Regions from separate parts of the Telluria mixta genome, predicted to be linked through region 3. Evidence: predicted binding sites of a transcription regulator. Region 3 holds the regulator's gene; each other region holds the start of a gene.

Region 1 (4,303 bases), 3.0 Mb from region 3:
CTCGCTGCTCCTTGTAACTCAACTTTACCTTCTTGCCGGGCGCGTTCTGTGCGCTGGATGACATATCCTGCGCTTTCGCCGGCGGGGCCTTTTGTGCTACCGCGGGCGCGGGCGTGGGGGTCGCTTTCACGCGTTCCCAGTCGCTATAGCCACCGACAAATTCGCGCCATGCCCCCTGCCCTTCGGACACGATGACTTGCGTGACGACGTTGTCGAGGAACGTGCGGTCGTGGCTGACGAGGAACACGGTGCCCGTGTAATCCGTCAACAGTTCTTCGAGCAGTTCGAGCGTATCGATGTCGAGGTCGTTGGTCGGTTCGTCGAGCACGAGGCAGTTGGCCGGCTTGGCGAACAGCCGCGCCAGCAGCAGGCGGTTACGCTCGCCGCCGGACAGCGATTTCACGGGCGAACGCGCGCGCTCGGGCGCGAACAGGAAGTCGCCCAGGTAGCTCATCACGTGCTTGCGCTGGCCGTTGATCTCGACCCAGTCGCTGCCCGGCGCGATCGTATCGGCCAGCGTCGCTTCCTCGTTCAGCTGCGCGCGCATCTGGTCGAAGTAAGCGACGTTCAAACGCGTGCCCAGCTTGACGTTGCCGCTGTCCACCGTCTCTTCGCCAAGAATGATTTTCAGCAGCGTCGTCTTGCCCGCGCCGTTCGGCCCGATCAGGCCGACCTTGTCGCCGCGCATGATCGTGCCCGTGAAGTTGCTGACGATCGTTTTCTCGCCATAGGCCTTCGAGATGTTTTCCAGTTCCGCGACGATCTTGCCGGAACGCTCCCCGGTCGCGACGTCGATCCGCACCTGGCCTTGCTGGTCGCGGCGCGCGGAACGCTGCAGGCGCAAGTCTTCCAGGCGGCGCACACGGCCTTCGTTGCGGGTGCGGCGCGCTTCCACGCCCTTGCGGATCCACACCTCTTCCTGTGCAAGCACCTTGTCGAACTTGGCGTTCTCGACCTCTTCGATCGCGAGCAGTTCTTTCTTGCGCTCCTGGTACTTGCTGAAATTGCCGGGGAACGACAGCAGGCGGCCGCGGTCCAGTTCGATGATGCGCGTGGCGACGTTGTCGAGAAAGCGGCGGTCGTGGGTGATGAACAGCACGGAGCCGCGGAATTCGCGCAGCAGGCCTTCCAGCCACTGGATCGACGTGAAGTCCAGGTGGTTCGTCGGTTCGTCCAGCAGCAGCACGTCCGGGCCGGACACGAGCGCGACGGCCAGCGCCACGCGCTTCTGCATGCCGCCCGACAAGGTGCCCATCTTCGCATCGCCCGCGAGGCCCAGGCGGCCCAGCGTCGTCTCGACCCGGTTGCCGAGGTTCCACGCATCCGTCGCGTCGAGTTTCACTTGCAGATCGTGCATGCGCTCCATGATGGCGTCGTCATTGCCATGACCGAATTGCCCCGTCAGCGACTCGTATTCCGCGAGCATCGCCTGCTGGTCGCCCATGCCCATGGCGACCGCGTCGAACACCGTCATCTCCGGATCGAACACGGGTTCCTGCTCGACGTACGCGATCTTGACGTTCTGCTGCATGACGAGCAGGCCGTCGTCCAGTTTCGAACGGCCGGAAATGATTTTCAGCAGCGACGATTTGCCGGTGCCGTTGCGGCCGATGAGGCCGACGCGTTCGCCGGCTTCCAGCGAGAAATCGGCATGGTCGAGCAGCGCGACGTGGCCGAATGCCAGTTGCGCGGAAGAGAGGGAAATGACAGCCATGGTGTGAGCGGCCGCGACGCCGATCGGTTCGCGGACTTCCGTAAAAAGTGTGGGAGGCGGTGGAAGTGGTGTCGCCAGCAGGAATCGAACCTGCATCTAAGTCTTAGGAGGACCTTGTACTATCCATTGTACTATGGCGACACTCTGCGTACTGCAGCCAGCTATTCTACAGCAGCCACGCCCCTCCCACAACGTTCGCCCCCTCTCCAGGCGTCCGCACGTTTATCAGAGTCGTAATTCGGGATTATTCAAAGCAATAAAAATAACCCGATAAAAACCGCTTTTATCCAAATCCATTCGGTCGAAAGAATTGTAACGTTTGATTGGACATGCTGGACGCATTTGCAAACTGCATGTTATATTTTTTCCCCGTCGTTTTAACAATCGACGTTCCTGAAAATGCATCGAAACGGTGCATTGCACCGTTTTGGTTCAATCCAAATCAAACGTTCATGAATCCGATTCATCGGCCAAAACCCGATGTAAATCGTTATATCGCCATGCGCAAAACGAATAAGCGCATTCTGACTGACAACCATCGTTCTTCCGCGAGATTCTCATGCATACGAATACCCTCAAGTACGATTTGCCGGCCGGCATAGTAGTGTTTCTTGTCGCCTTGCCCCTGTGTCTCGGTATTGCCCTCGCCTCGGGCGCACCTTTGTTTTCCGGGATTATTTCCGGCATTATCGGCGGCATCGTCGTCGGTGCCATCAGCGGTTCCCACACGAGCGTCAGCGGCCCCGCGGCCGGGCTGGCGGCCGTCGTCCTCGCCTCGATCACGAAACTCGGCGCCTTCGAGATCCTGCTCGTGGCCATATTGATTGCCGGCGTAATGCAATTGGCCATGGGTTTCGCCCGTGCCGGCTTTATCGCCAATTACATTCCGTCGAACGTGATCAAGGGATTACTCGCGGCGATCGGCATTCTGCTGATTCTCAAACAGATTCCCCATGCGATCGGTTATGACGCCAATCCGGCCGATGAAACGTCGTTCATCCAGGCCAATGGCGAAAACACGTTTTCCGCCATTGCGCACGCATTCAATGCAATCACGCCCGGCGCCATGATCATTGCACTGCTGTCGATGCTGATCCTGGTGTATTGGGACAAAACGCCATTAAAAAACATCAAATTGCTGCCGGCGCCATTGTTCGTCGTGGCATTGGGCGTTGCACTGAATGTGACATTCGATCGTTTCTTTCCTGCACTGAGCATCGATCCGGAACACCTCGTCGATATCCCGCCCATCGATATCGGCAACCTGGGTGCTTACCTGCATTTCCCGGACCTCGCCCATTTCACGAACCACGACGTGTGGATCGTCGGCTTCACGATCGCGATCGTCGCGTCGCTGGAGACGCTGCTGAACGTGGAAGCGGTCGACAAGCTCGATCCGCACAAGCGCGAAACGCCGACGAACCGCGAACTCGTCGCGCAAGGCGTCGGCAATATCTGCGCCGGCCTGCTGGGCGGCCTGCCCGTCACGTCCGTCATCGTGCGCAGTTCCGTCAACATCCAGAACGACAACCGCACGAAGGCGTCGACCATCGTTCACGGCCTGCTGCTGCTCGCCAGCGTGCTCGTACTGGCGCCCATGCTGAACCTGATCCCGCTCGCCGCGCTGGCCGCGATCCTCATCGTGACGGGCTACAAGCTGGCCAAGGTCTCGCTGTTCCGCGACATGTACAAGAAGGGCTGGTCGCAGTTCGTGCCGTTCGCCGTCACCGTCGCCGCGATCGTGCTGACGGACCTGCTGACCGGCGTGCTGATCGGCCTCGCCGCCGCCCTGTTCTACCTGATGCGCAGCCACTTCAAGAATCCGTTCTCGATGGAACAGTACCGCCTGCACATCGGCGAAGTCGTCAAGATGGAATTGCCGAACCAGGTGTCGTTCCTGAACAAAGCGACGATCAAGAGCGCGCTGTGGGAAATCCCGGAGAACGCGAACGTGCTGATCGACGCGGCCAACTCGGACTACATCGACCACGACGTGCTGGAAGTCATCAACGACTATCGCGTCGTGGCGGCGGAACGCAACGTCAAGCTGAACGTCGTCGGGCTGCGCGACGAATACGTCCTGCACGACCCGATCCAGTTCGTGCCCGCCCTCGACAAGGACACGCAGACCAGGCTGGCTCCGGAAGACGTGCTGCAACTGCTGCGCGACGGCAACGAGCGCTTCCGCGCGGGCCGCACGACCAAGAAATACTATCTGCACCAGGTCGAGGCGACGGCGGGCGGACAGCACCCGATGGCCGTCGTCGTCAACTGCATCGATTCGCGCACGTCGCCGGAAATCATCTTCGATGCCGGCCTGGGCGATTTGCTGACGATCCGCATCGCCGGCAACGTGATCAGCCGCGAGATCATCGGCAGCCTGGAGATCGCCCATAAACTGGGCGCGAAACTGATCGTCGTGAAAGGCCACTCGAGCTGCGGCGCGATCGGCCTCGCGCTGCAGAACGAAGGCGCGCACAGCATGGGGGCGATCACGGGCAAGATCCGCAAGGCGGTCGACCAGTGCAAGTGCGGCGCCCACCATCCGCTGGACAGCAAGGCGATGCTCGAGGACGTCACGCGCCGCAA
Region 2 (4,303 bases), 3.5 Mb from region 3:
CGACGACGGCAGCACCGGCGTCAAGTTCGATTCCAGCAAAGATCGCAACGACCCGTTCCAGTTCCCGCTGGGCGCCGGTCACGTGATCCGCGGCTGGGACGAAGGCGTGCAGGGCATGAAGGTGGGCGGTGCGCGCCGCCTGATCATCCCGGCGAGCCTGGGCTACGGTGCGCGCGGCGCCGGCGGCGTGATTCCGCCGAATGCCACGCTGATCTTCGACGTCGAACTCCTCGACGTTTGAGCAACTCTTCTAAAATACGGTCGAGTTAGGCATGATTCCGATGACGATGCGCTAAGATGCCCGCACATCGTCCAAGGAGTTACCATGAGTTTGCAAGAACAGTTCGCCCAGGCCCAGCTCGATTCGAAGAACCTGCCCGAGCGTCCGGACAACATGACCCTGCTGAAGATCTACGCATTGTTCAAGCAGGGTTCGAGCGGCGACGTCACGGGCGAGCGTCCCGGCTTCACCGACATGGTCGGCCGCGCCAAATACGACGCGTGGGCCGCGCTGAAAGGCACGTCGCAGGACGACGCCATGCAGCAGTACGTCGACCTGATCGAAGACCTGAAGTAATCAGTTACTGACTCAGTTACTAAATACCTTGCGCATGCTTTCCGCCACCTTGGTCTCGATGGTGGACGCGAAAGCACTCATCAGGAAGCCCAGCTTGATGCGCAATGCGGCCTGGCGCTCGCCCAGGGTGAGCGCCCCTTCCACGCCGCTGCGGGCGAAACGCAGCACGTCCCCTTCCCATTTGCACGTCAGGCCATATTCGCGGGCCAGCTTGTCCGCGACCTTTTGCGCGGCGGCGCGCGCGTCGGTCTGGCTCAGGCTGTGCGGCTGGGTGATGCTGATGTCCGGCATTCGATTTCCTTACTGATTCAAAGCAAACAGCCCGCCATGATGCCAGTTGACGGGCGCAAAGGCCAGCGCTTGCCTAGAGAATAATCAATTGATGAGTCTCAAGGCCCATCTTGGGCAAGGGGCGACCATTCCTCGTGTCATCAAGGAGGATTGCCATGGATTCGACGCCCACCCAGCCCCCCGTCGGTTTCGTGCCGACGCCCACCGCCTCGTACCGCCAGCACCGCAAGGCCGCGCAACTGCTCGACCAGCCGGGCCGGCCGCGGCCCCAAACCGGCCCCGGCAGCGCATCGGCCCAGGAAGACAACCAGCCGGGTGATGCCTACGGGTCCGGCGCGCGCGTGCTGATGTGGAAGCAGGATCCGTCGGTGGAAGAGATCGGCACGCGCAAGGTCTTCCTGCCCGGCATCGTGCTGGCCGGGCCGCGCGATGCGCGCATCGTGTCGATGTCGGGCGATGGCGGCATCCCGCCCGTCGAGCCGAACGCGTTCGGCGACTTCGTGACGATGCCCGATACGCCACAGTTCGACGCCGTCCACACGTTCGCCGTCGTGCGCCAGACGTTGACGATGTACCAGCGCGCGCTGTCGACGGCCGGCAGCGCGATGCCCCTGCCCTGGCAGTGGAACAGCAGCGTGGACACATCGCCGCTGCAGGTCTGGCCGTACGGCCTGCCGAACGTGATGAATGCCTATTACAGCCGCTCGCAGGCCTGCCTGAAGTTCGGCGACTTCGTGCCCGCCGGCGAGACCGCGCGCGTGTACACGTGCCGCTCGTTCGACATCGTCTCGCACGAGACCGGCCACGCCGTATTGGACGGGCTCAAGCCGCAATGGCTGCTGGCCGACAATCCGCCGCAGACGGGCGGCCTCCACGAATCGTTCGGCGACCTGACGGCGATCTTCCTCGCGCTGTCCCAGCTCGACCAGTGCGAAGCCGTCATCGCCCAGACGAAGGCGCACCTGCACGACAAGACCTTCCTCGCCGACATCGCCGAGCAGTTCGGCCTCGCGCTGGGCAGCACGACGGGCCTGCGCAATGCCGACAACGACCTCACCCTGTCCGAGGCCGGCACCGAGGTGCACGCGATCTCGCAAGTGTTCACGGGGGCCGTCTACGACATCCTGGCCGACGCGTTCGCCCTCGAGCGCAATCCCGCTCTGGAAGACTGCGCCGGCGTCCTGCACCGCGTCGCCGGCTGGCTGCGTGGGCTCGTGCTGCGCGCGCTGATCGCCGCGCCGGACACTGCCGCCACGTTTGCCGACGTCGCCAACGAGATGCTGCGGCTCGCGGCCGAGGACGGCAAGCCGCAGACCGTCGTCAACGCCATCCGCGACCGCTTCGCCCAGCGCGAGGTGTTCGCGCTGCCGGCCGGGTTCACGGGCGACCACCCGGCCGGGCTGGTGCTCGCGCCGCTCGTGACCGACGCTCCGGGCGCACGCCAGGACCGGCGCGCCTGCTGCGGCACGATGAACCTGGCCGAATACTACGATGTCGAACGGGTCTTGCAGGCGGAAGCGGACGCCCTCGCGCGCTGGTGCGCGGAGCACGGCCGGTCGGGCCCGGCAGGCGAGCAACCGGCGGCGGTGGCGCTGACCACGGTCACGGTGACGGACAGTTCCGGCGCGGCCGTCGCGACGACGGCGGTGGTGGATCTGGCGGCCACCGACAGACTGCGGTGAACCCTGGAAGCGGCCCGGCAAGCGGACTCCTAATACATTTGCTTATGTGTATTGTGTATAAGCCTGATTTGTCGTAGAAGCAGAATTGCCCTAAAATACAGTGCTTTGCCGCGTCCGGCGAACGCTCTTCGAATAATACACGCCGCCGCTTCCACTCATTGATAGGACTGTTATGACCCACGTTGTCACCGAATCGTGCATCCGTTGTCGCTATACCGATTGCGTGGACGTATGCCCGGTAGATTGTTTCCGGGAAGGCCCGAATTTCCTCGCCATTGACCCGGACGAGTGCATCGACTGCGCCGTGTGCGTGGCGGAGTGCCCGGTCAACGCGATCTATGCGGAAGAAGACGTGCCGTCGGACCAGCAGCAATTTATCAAGCTCAACGTCGAGCTGGCACGTAACTGGCCGTCGATCACCAAGACCAAGCCGGCCCTGCCCGACGCGGAAGAGTGGAAAGACGTCAAGAACAAGCTGGACCAACTGGCCCGCTAAACAACTTTAGACCCAAGACAGTATCAGGGTCGCGCAAAACCGTAGCGAGCGGCGGCAGAAGGCACTGGCATGCAGTGCATGGCAGTGCGAGAAGCGCTGCCGCTTTTGCAACGCGCAGTAGGTTTGGCGTGATCCCTTCATAGGAAATTTAGCATGACTACGACCCCCGAAGCGGGCACCATCGCTCCCAACAGCTCCTTTGCCGGCGCCATCGAAGCCGATGCCGTGATCATCGGCGCGGGCCCGGTCGGCCTGTTCCAGGTGTTCGAGCTGGGCCTGCTGGAGATCAAAGCCCACGTGATCGATTCGCTGCCGGCCGTCGGCGGCCAGTGCGTGGAACTGTATCCGGACAAGCCGATCTACGACATCCCTGCCGTGCCCGTCTGCACCGGCCAGGAACTGACCGACAACCTGCTCAAGCAGATCGAGCCGTTCGAGCCGACCTTCCACCTGGGCCAGGAAGTCACCACCGTCCAGCGCCGTGAAGACCACCGCTTCAACGTCGAGACGTCGACCGGTACCCGCTTCATCACCAAGACCATCTTCATCGCTGCCGGCGTCGGTTCGTTCCAGGCGCGCACGATCAAGGTCGACGGCATCGAGAAGTTCGAGAACAGCCAGCTGTTCTACCGCGTCAAGGATCCGAGCCTGTTCGAAGGCAAGAACCTCGTCATCTGCGGCGGCGGCGACTCCGCGCTGGACTGGGCCCTGAACTTCGTCGGCAAGGCCGAATCCGTCGTGCTGGTCCACCGTCGCGAAGACTTCCGCGCCGCCCCGGCTTCCGTCGCCAAGATGAAGCAGCTGTGCGAAGACTACGAAATGCAACTGATCACGGGCCAGGTCACCGGCTTCGATGAGAAGGATGGCCAGCTGTCCGAAGTCAAGGTGACCGGCGCCGACGGCGTGACCCGCCGCGTGCCGCTGGACATGCTGATGGTGTTCTTCGGCCTGTCGCCGAAGCTGGGCCCGATCGCCGAATGGGGCCTGGACATCGAGCGCCGCCAGCTGAAGGTCATGGACACGGAAAAGTTCGAGACCAACGTGCCGGGCATCTTCGCCGTGGGCGACATCAACACCTACCCGGGCAAGAAGAAGCTGATCCTGTCGGGCTTCCACGAAGCCGCGCTGGCCGCCTTCGGCGCCGCGCCGTACATCTTCCCGGACAAGAAGATCCACATGCAATACACGACGACCTCGCCGAAGCTGCACAAGATCCTCGGCGTCGAGACGCCTGTGTTCGACTGACCGTTCCGTTAG
Region 3 (4,303 bases):
TTGCGGTGGCACGACCAGCCGCGCAGGTAGCGAGTCCGTCGCAGCAGCGTCGTCCAGGCGGGTGGCCCCATCGCCCGCCACCGTGACGATCGATTCCTGCGGCCAGGCGGGCGCGACCCCGAGCTGCGTCGTGCGGCGCTTCACGATCAACGCCGATCCGGTCGATCCGGCCGCGACGCCCGCCGCCAAAGCGTTGTACAGCTGGCTGCTGTCGAAGTTCGGCAAGTTCATCATTTCGGGCCAGACCGACCAGGATCATTTCGACTACGTGAAAAACCTGACCGGCCAATACCCCTTGCTGCGGGGCTTCGACATGCAGCACTACAGCCCGATGTACTCCTGGCTGTGGGACGGCAATGCGATCAATCCGAGTACCGGCCAGCCGGGCTATTTCACATTCGGTCCCGATGCGGCCGACCCGTCGATCGCCAACTCGATCGCATGGCGCCGGGATCACGGGGACAAGCCGATCATCGCCTATCAATGGCACTGGCATTCGCCGTCGGGCGGCACCGTCGGCACGAACACGTTCTACACCGAGTTCACGACGTTCGACGCATCCCGGGCCGTGAGGAAGGGGACGCAGGAATACGCGGACACGCTGCGCGATATCGACGCCATCGCCGTCCAGCTCGCAAAGCTGCGCGATGCCGGCGTCCCCATCATCTGGCGACCCCTCCATGAGGCCGGCGGTACCTGGTTCTGGTGGAGCGCGAAAGGCGCTACCGTTTACAAGCAGCTGTGGAACCTGATGTACGACCGTCTCATGAACTACCACGGCCTGCACAACCTGCTGTGGTGCTGGTGCGGCAACGACGCTGCCTGGTATCCGGGGAACGACAAGGTCGACATCATCGGCATCGACTCCTATCCCGGCAACTTCGTCTACATCAACAACAAGGCGGAGTTCGACAAGGCCTATGCACTCAGCAGCGGCACGAAGCTCGTCGCCATGACCGAGAACGGTCCGATGCCGGATATCGACAGCAGCCTCGAAGGCGGCGCGCCGTGGTCCTTCTTCATGTCCTGGGTCGACGTCACGGCGGCCAATGACGATGCGCGCATCAAGGCCGTGTATGCCGACCCGCGCGTCATCACGCTGGAACGTTACGTGTGATCAGAAGTTGTGGCGCATGCCGAGCACGTACGCCTTCAGCGTCGCGCCCGGCGCCGCGCCCAAGCTGTTGATCGCGAATTCGTAGACGCCGTTCGCGCGGTTGTCCAGGCGCGTCGTGTACGCGTACAGGCTGCTGCGCTTGCTGAGCGTGTAGTCGTAGCCGAGCGTCGCGTGGGTGGCGCCGGTGCCCGCGCCGGCGCGCACGAAGCCGATGCGCGTGCCGGCCGGCCCGCTCGCGTCGCCCGCGCGCGCGATGCCGATGCGGATGCCGTGCGGTCCCATCTGGTGCGACAGCGACAGGTACACGGCGTTGCGCGCCAGCTCGCCGGCCCCCGTCCCGTATTTCAACCGTTCGGCGACGACGGCGATGCGCGTCTGCGGGAACTGGTAGGCGAGGGCGGCCTTCGCGCCCGTGTCGTCCAGCCCCGGGCCCTGGTACTCGTGGTGGCGTTCGCCGGCCAGCACGGCATACCACGGGCCCCGTTCGTAGATGGCGGCGGCCGACGTCAGCGACGGCTTCGCGCCGTTCGCCGGCTTTTCCTCGTTCAGGCCGTGCGTCACCCGCAGCGACAGGCCGAGCCACGCGGGGCTCCAGTAATGGATCGAGTTGGACTGGCGCCGGTCGAACGACGAGGTGTCGCTGACGTTGTCCGCGTCCGCCGCGGAACCGTTGCCCATGATGCTCATGAAGCCGGCCGTCGTCGGATAGAACGGGTCGAGGCCGGACGTGGCGCCGTTGTACGCCGTCGTCCAGTGGCCCGCGAACAGCGTGCCCCAGGTGCCGGCGAGGCCCACGCGGGTGTCGCGTGCGGCGAGGGCGCCGGCGCCCGTGTCCGGCGACAGCGTGCCTTCGATCTGGAAGATGGCTTTCAAGCCGCCGCCGAGGTCTTCACCGCCGCGGAAGCCCAGCACGGAGCGGTTGTTCACGAGGCGCACGAGGCCGGGGCCGGAGGAACTGTCCGCGTGTTCGAGGGCGACGTTGAGGCGGCCGTAGACCTGCACGGCGCTGTCCTGGGCGTGAGCGGCGGTGGCCAGCAGCAGGCCGGCGAGGGGAATGAATCTGGAATGCATGGACGATCTCCTTCGCCCGCATTGTCGATGCGGACCGGGAGACCGTGAACTACCGAAAGGTCAGGCCATCGGGCTGCACTGCTCCGTCCCGGCCGCCATCGCCTTCAGCCGCGCCGGTTCGAGCAGCACGACCTCGCGCTTGTCGACCTGCACGAGCCCCAGCTTTTTAAAACGGGACAGCAGGCGGCTGATGCTTTCGATGGTCAGGCCCAGGTAGTTGCCGATGTCTTCGCGCGACATGCGCAGCTGGAAGCGCGTGGACGAATAGCCGCGCGCCGCGTAGCGGGCGGACAGGTTGATGAGGAAGACGGCGAAGCGCTGCTCGGCGCGCATGTTCCCCAGCAGGAGCATGACGTTCTGCTCGCGCGTGATTTCCTGGCTCATGATGCGGTGGAAGTGGCGCAGCAGCGCCGGCACCTGGCCGAACAGGTCCTGCAGATGCGCGAACGGGATCTCGCAGACTTCGCTGTCTTCCAGCGCGACGGCGTCGCAGTGGTGGCGGTCGGCGCTGATGGCGTCCATGCCGAGCAGCTCGCCGGCCATCTGGAAGCCCGTGATCTGCGCTTCTCCGGCCGCGTTGATCTGGTACGTCTTGAAGTGGCCGAAGCGCACGGCGTACAGGTTGCGGAACGGCTCGCCCATCTTGTACAGCGGCTCGTCGCGCTCCAGGCGGCGGCGCTTGCCGATGATCTGGTCCAGGCGGTCGATGTCCGCATCCTCCAGGCCCATCGGCAGGCACAGCTGGTGCATGCTGCAAGCCGCGCAACTGATCTTGAGTGCGTTAGCGGTGACGGGAGTCGCGGGTAGGGTATCAGCTGCAATCATGGCGAGGACCTTCGGGGGATGTTCCGATTATAGACGTTAGCCCCTACCACAAGTAGGGAATTTGTCCCGCTGTTGGTCGCCTTGCCAACGAAGTGTCGCGTGGAGGTCAAGCGTGCGCGCCTTCGCATTGTCAAGGATTACACTTCCCATGAATATTTGCCAACGGGAGAACCATGTCGGCCGACCAGCGTTCCGCTTCACCCATTTTGCATGATGGCGAGGCTCTGCCTCTGGCCGACGAAGACCAGGCCCGGGCCGATTTCTACGCGCTGTTCGCACGCCTGCTGCTGGCCCCGCCCGACGACGCCCTGCTCGCGGCCCTGGCCGCCGCCGACCCGATCGCCGCCGCCGGCGAATTCGCTCTCGAGGACGCCTGGCTGAAGCTGACCCAGGCCGCCACCGTCGTCGACGCATCCGCCGCGGCCGATGAATTCTCGGCCATGTTCATCAGCACCGGCACGCCGCCGCTGAATCCGTACGGGTCCTTCTACCTCACGGGCCACCTGAACGACGCGCCCCTGGCCGACCTGCGCCACGACCTCGCCCGCCTGCGCCTGTCCCGCGCGCCCGGCGTGGGCGAATTCGAGGACCACCTGGGCACGCTGTGCGAAACGATGCGCGTATTGATCCAGGGCGGCCCCGGCATGGCGCCGCGCGGCCTCGCCGTGCAAAAACACTTTTTCGAGACGCACATCCGGCCCTGGTACGCGGCCTGCCTGGCCGACATCGCGAACAGCCCGGACGCGAATTTCTACCGGATCGTCGCGGGCGTCGTCGACGCGTTCCTGTCGATCGAAGCGCAGGCATTTGCCGTGCTCGATGCTACCGACCCGATTGCCGCTTGAGGGGACCATCATGGACAAAGACAAGCAACCCGATCCCGCCCGCCGCAGCCTGCTGAAGGCGGCACCGCTGGGCGCGCTGGCCGTCGCCGCGGCCGCGCATGCGCGTGCGCCCGAGCCGCAGCCCGGGCCCGCGGCACCGGCGGAGCCGGAGCAGGCCAAGGGCTATCACGAGACGGAACACATCCGGCGCTACTACCGCACCGCGGCTTACTGGTAGAAGGAGACCACGACCATGACCCTGGTGAAGACATCACGCGACAGCGGGTTGAAACGGCGCCGCTTCCTCGTCGGCGCGGGCGTGACGGCCGGTGCCGGCGCCCTCGCGCGCCACCTGCCGCTGAACGTGATCCAGCCCGCAACCGCGGCGGACGCCGTGCCGGCCAGGCCGAACACGGAGGTCAAGCACACGGTGTGCAGCCACTGTTCGGTGGGCTGCTCGGTGGAG
Region 4 (4,303 bases), 3.2 Mb from region 3:
TGACGGCGCACTCGATCGAAGGCGACGCCGAGACGCGTTTCGTCAACCATGCCAGGCACGCGCAGAGCGTGATCAGCGTACGCGTCAAGTCATACACGGACCTGCTCCGCGCCGCGGGCAGCATGCTGCAGAGTACGGACATCATGACGCACCGCCGGTTCCACGAATACGTGCGGGGACTGGATTTGCCGCGCAATTATCCGGCGGTCGACAGCATGAATTTCGCGGCCTGGGTCACCGAGTCCGACCGCGTCGCCTTCATGGATGACCTGCGCGAGGAAATGCAACGCCATCTCGGCAAGGACGTGCAACTCGAGATCTCGCCGCCGGGTCTCCGCCCCTATTATCTGGCGATGGCCTACTTCGAACCCGACCCGAAGAACCCCGCGCTCTACGGCATCGACCTGGCCACCAATCGCTACTTCAGCAGGCAATTGATGGAGTCGCGCGACCAGGGCACGCTGTACGCGTCCGGCACGCCGATCCCGGCGTTGTCCACCCCGAACAACATCTACCTCGGGATGCGCGCACCGATCTACCGCTTCGGCATGCCGGTCAACGACGTCGAACAACGCCGTGCGGCCTATGTCGGTTCGCTCGGGATCGCATTCAACCTGCCCAAGCTGCTGAACGGCGTCATCGACGAGGTCCCGATCAAGGGCCTGCGCATGACCTTGTACGATATCGGCGCCGGCATGGATGCCGCCGGCCGCGATGTCACCGGACGCCCGCTCGCGCTGTTCGACAGCCGCGGCACGACCCGCGATCCGACGCCGGCACTCGACAGCGGCGACGACGTATTCACGACCACGCTGCCGCTCGATTTCAACGGCCGGCCCTGGAAGACCATCTACAGCGTGCACAAGTCCGCGCTATACACGGAGTTCGACACCTATTATCCGAAGCTGATGATGGCGTTCGGGTTCCTCGGCTCGATTTTGCTGTACGCCCTGCTGCATACGCTGACCTCGTCGCGCCGCGCCGCCCTCTCGCTCGCGCAGGAAATGACGAGCGAACTGCGCGAGAGCCAGACCAAGCTGCAGCTGTCGCACCAGAAGCTCAGGCGCCTGGCCGACCACGCGTACCAGATCAAGGAAATTGAACGCAAGCGCATCGCGCGCGAAATCCACGACGACCTGGGCCAGAGCCTGCTCGCGCTGCGCATCGAGGCCGAGCTGCTGGCCGGACGCACGAAAGGCACGCACAGCCACCTGCACAAGCGCGCCCGCGCCACGCTGCTGCAGATCGACGCGACGATCAAGAGCGTGCGCCAGATCATCAACGACCTGCGGCCGACCGTGCTCGACCTCGGGCTGTCGGCCGCCGTCGAGTGGCAGGTCAACCAGTTCCAGCGGCGCACGGGCATCCAGTGCGAGATCCAGGACGACCATGGCGAGATCGCCCTGCCGGACCACTGCGCCACGGCCTTCTTCCGCATCCTGCAGGAATCGCTCACGAACATCGTCCGCCACGCCAACGCCACGCGTGTGAAGGTGGAGCTGCGCCTGCACGGCGGCTGGCTGTCGCTGACGGTGCGCGACAACGGTTGCGGCCTGCCGCCCGGCGGGCGCAACAAATACGGTTCGTTCGGCCTGGTCGGCATCGAGGAGCGCATCGTCATCCTCGGCGGCACCTGTGCCGTATTCAGCGAGCCGGACGGCGGCACGACCGTGATGGTATCGGCGCCCGTCGTCGGCGGCCCCGAGCCCACCTTCTCCCAGGAGCAGGAGCACAGTGCCGGCTCGGCTGTCATCTGAATGAATCGGCCTACTCTGCCTTTCCCATTCTGTACAGCGCCTAAAGCAATAAACGTTATGTAATTGACAAATATCAATAAGTCGCTAAATTGCCTCAAGTACATTGAGCGGGTGTAAGACGCGTCTCTAAAAAATATTAGCGCAGCAGCCGATACACCACGTCCAACACTAGGGCTAGCAGCACTCAACCATTCAACGAGGATGACCATGAACACCAACGACCTGTTCAAAGCCGTGATGCAACTCGACCTGGAACCGATCAAGACGAAACTGATGCACGTGGAATCCGGCGAAGGCTGGAGCCTGGAAAAGGCCAATGCCGTCGAAAAGGAATACCGCCGCTTCCTGTGCCTGATGAAACTGTATCCGGAAGAAGACACGGCACCGCTCGTCGACGTCGACACGTTCTGGCACTACCACATCCTCGACACGATGAAATACGCCAAGGATTGCGAGCAGGCGTTCGGCTACTTCCTGCACCACTATCCGTACGTCGGCATGCGCGGCGACGACGACGAACAGTTCCGCCTCGACAGCGGCGAGCGCATGCGTGAACTGTACGTAGCCACCTTCGGCGAAGCCTACCCCGGCACGGCCAGCGCGGCGCAGCAGGACGCCGCCTTCTGCGCCGGCCCCCGCGAACAGGCAACGGCATTTTGCGCCGGTCCGCACAAGCAGGCGACGGCGTTCTGCGCAGGCCCGCACAAGCAGGAGACGGCGTTTTGTGCCGGCCCACACAAACAGGCGACCGCGTTCTGCGCCGGTCCGCGCACGACACAGGACAGCGCGGTCAAGGCCGATACCGCTTTCTGCGCCGGTCCGCACGCCAGCGACGTGGCGTTCTGCGCCGGTCCGCACAAGGCAGCGACGGCATTCTGCGCCGGCCCGCACACGGCGATGAAGGCGGCAAACGCCGCTGCAACGGCCGCCTGAGCAGTCGCTCCAGTCCGATCCGCCCCACCCGGGCGGATTGTTTTACTGTCGGCTCAGGCCAGGCCGGCGCCCGCGGCTGCGCCGTCCGTCCGCACCATCAGCGCACGCAGTTCGCGGATGCTGTAATCGGACACCTCGTGCATGCGCAGCAGGATGGTCGCGCCGATCGGCAGGGTGTTGTGGCGGATCTTGCTGATCACGGGCGGCGCCACTTCCAGCAGGCGCGACAGCGCGGCGTCGTTCTTGAGCTTGAGTTTATTGATGATGGCGTCGAGCACCCGGTTCGGGTCGTACTCGGCGCCCTCGGGTATGCGTCTGATGGGCATGTTTTTCTTTCGCTTGTGACATCCATGGGAAATTTTCCACAACCCATAGTGGGTTATGGAAAATCAGCCAGTTTCGGGAAATATAAGTTCTTTGTGTGGTCGCTCTACGGCGTACCCGAATGATACATGGATTAGTTGCGAAATGCTTAAGACGCCCTTATGCCGTCGCCCACGTGCGGATAGCGCAGCCGGGCTCGCAGTTCCTTGCCGAGGCGGCGGTTGTCCAGCTGGCGCGATTCCGACATGAACGACAGCAGCATGGGCGAGACGGCCTTCTCCAGCTCGGCGCGCGCGAGACGCGGCGGCCGGGCGAGGCCGAATGCGTCGGCCACGAGATCGAAATAATCCCCCATCTTCATGCGCGTGTCGTCGGACGCGTTGTAGACGCGCCCCGGCCATGCGCGGAACAGCGCCAGCGCGCACAGCCGCGCCAGGTCGTCCGCGTGGATGTGGTTCGTGTACACGTCGTCCGCACCCGCCAGTGCCGGCGTGCCGCGCTGCAGCCGTTCGATGGGCAGGCGGTCCGCCGCATAGATGCCGGGCGCGCGCAGGATCGCCACCTTGCCCCCGCTCGCCACGGCCCACGCACGCAGCACGCGTTCGGCGTCCACTCGGCGCCGCGCACGCGCATTGCGCGGGGCGACGGGCGTCGTCTCCGGGGTTGCCGCGCCGCCGCGGTCGCCGTAGACGCCCGTGGTGCTGACATAAACCACCCGCGCGCCGTCGGGTAGAATGGCGGTCAAATTGCGCGTGCGCAAATCGAGCGCGCCGTCCTGCTGTGGCGGCGCAAGATGAACGACCCGCTGCGCCAATCCGGCCAGCCGCTTCATTGTCCCGGGCCGGTCGAGGTCGGCCACGATGGGAATGGCGCCGGCCGCACGCAGTTCTGCGCACCGCGCTGGTTGACTCGTCACGGCGAACACGCGAAAACGCTCGCGCACCAGCGGCAGCAGACGCATGCCGACGTCGCCGCAGCCTACGATCAGGAGGCGCGGCTTGTTGAACCTGACATTGTTTTTTGTATCCATTCGAGGATTGTATGACGTTTCAGATCACTGTCCAGCCCAGCGGCCACCACTACGACTGCGAGGCCGACGAAACCGTGCTCGCTGCCGCGATCCGCTCCGGCATCGGCCTGCCTTACGGCTGCAAGAACGGCGCCTGCGGTTCCTGCAAGGGCAAGGTCGTCGAAGGCACGATCCACCACAAGCCGCACCAGGCACGCGCCCTGACCGACCAGGAAAAGCTGCAGGGTCTCGCCCTGATGTGCTGTGCCGTCCCCGAGGG

What was found. The regulator FNR, encoded in region 3, switches genes on or off when oxygen is low (the NO sensors DNR and NnrR bind a similar motif). The targets are predictions, from matches to a motif close to TTGATNNNNATCAA.
Region 1: P0M04_RS00480 (bifunctional SulP family inorganic anion transporter/carbonic anhydrase) is a predicted target of FNR. The motif match lies at 1,997-2,010, and genes of this name have one in related genera.
Region 2: P0M04_RS02615 (gluzincin family metallopeptidase) is a predicted target of FNR. The motif match lies at 957-970, and genes of this name have one in related genera.
Region 4: P0M04_RS01250 (glycine-rich domain-containing protein) is a predicted target of FNR. The motif match lies at 1,821-1,834, and genes of this name have one in related genera.

The regions. Positions count from the first base shown of each region.
Region 1 covers NZ_CP119520.1:103,502-107,804, forward strand. The annotation lists gene P0M04_RS00470 (ATP-binding cassette domain-containing protein) at 1-1,714, opposite strand, end outside; tRNA gene P0M04_RS00475 (tRNA-Arg) at 1,781-1,855, opposite strand; gene P0M04_RS00480 (bifunctional SulP family inorganic anion transporter/carbonic anhydrase) at 2,274-4,303, shown strand, end outside.
Region 2 covers NZ_CP119520.1:600,904-605,206, forward strand. The annotation lists gene P0M04_RS02600 (FKBP-type peptidyl-prolyl cis-trans isomerase) at 1-241, shown strand, start outside; gene P0M04_RS02605 (acyl-CoA-binding protein) at 326-577, shown strand; gene P0M04_RS02610 (polyhydroxyalkanoic acid system family protein) at 590-868, opposite strand; gene P0M04_RS02615 (gluzincin family metallopeptidase) at 1,024-2,550, shown strand; gene fdxA (ferredoxin FdxA) at 2,723-3,046, shown strand; gene P0M04_RS02625 (NAD(P)/FAD-dependent oxidoreductase) at 3,200-4,291, shown strand.
Region 3 covers NZ_CP119520.1:4,556,265-4,560,567, forward strand. The annotation lists gene P0M04_RS20350 (glycosyl hydrolase) at 1-1,117, shown strand, start outside; gene P0M04_RS20355 (porin) at 1,118-2,188, opposite strand; gene fnr (fumarate/nitrate reduction transcriptional regulator Fnr) at 2,249-2,938, opposite strand; gene P0M04_RS20365 (TorD/DmsD family molecular chaperone) at 3,187-3,858, shown strand; gene P0M04_RS20370 (formate dehydrogenase) at 3,869-4,075, shown strand; gene P0M04_RS20375 (formate dehydrogenase subunit alpha) at 4,091-4,303, shown strand, end outside.
Region 4 covers NZ_CP119520.1:275,097-279,399, forward strand. The annotation lists gene P0M04_RS01245 (sensor histidine kinase) at 1-1,757, shown strand, start outside; gene P0M04_RS01250 (glycine-rich domain-containing protein) at 1,965-2,690, shown strand; gene P0M04_RS01255 (hypothetical protein) at 2,744-3,016, opposite strand; gene P0M04_RS01260 (NAD-dependent epimerase/dehydratase family protein) at 3,163-4,044, opposite strand; gene P0M04_RS01265 (CDP-6-deoxy-delta-3,4-glucoseen reductase) at 4,056-4,303, shown strand, end outside.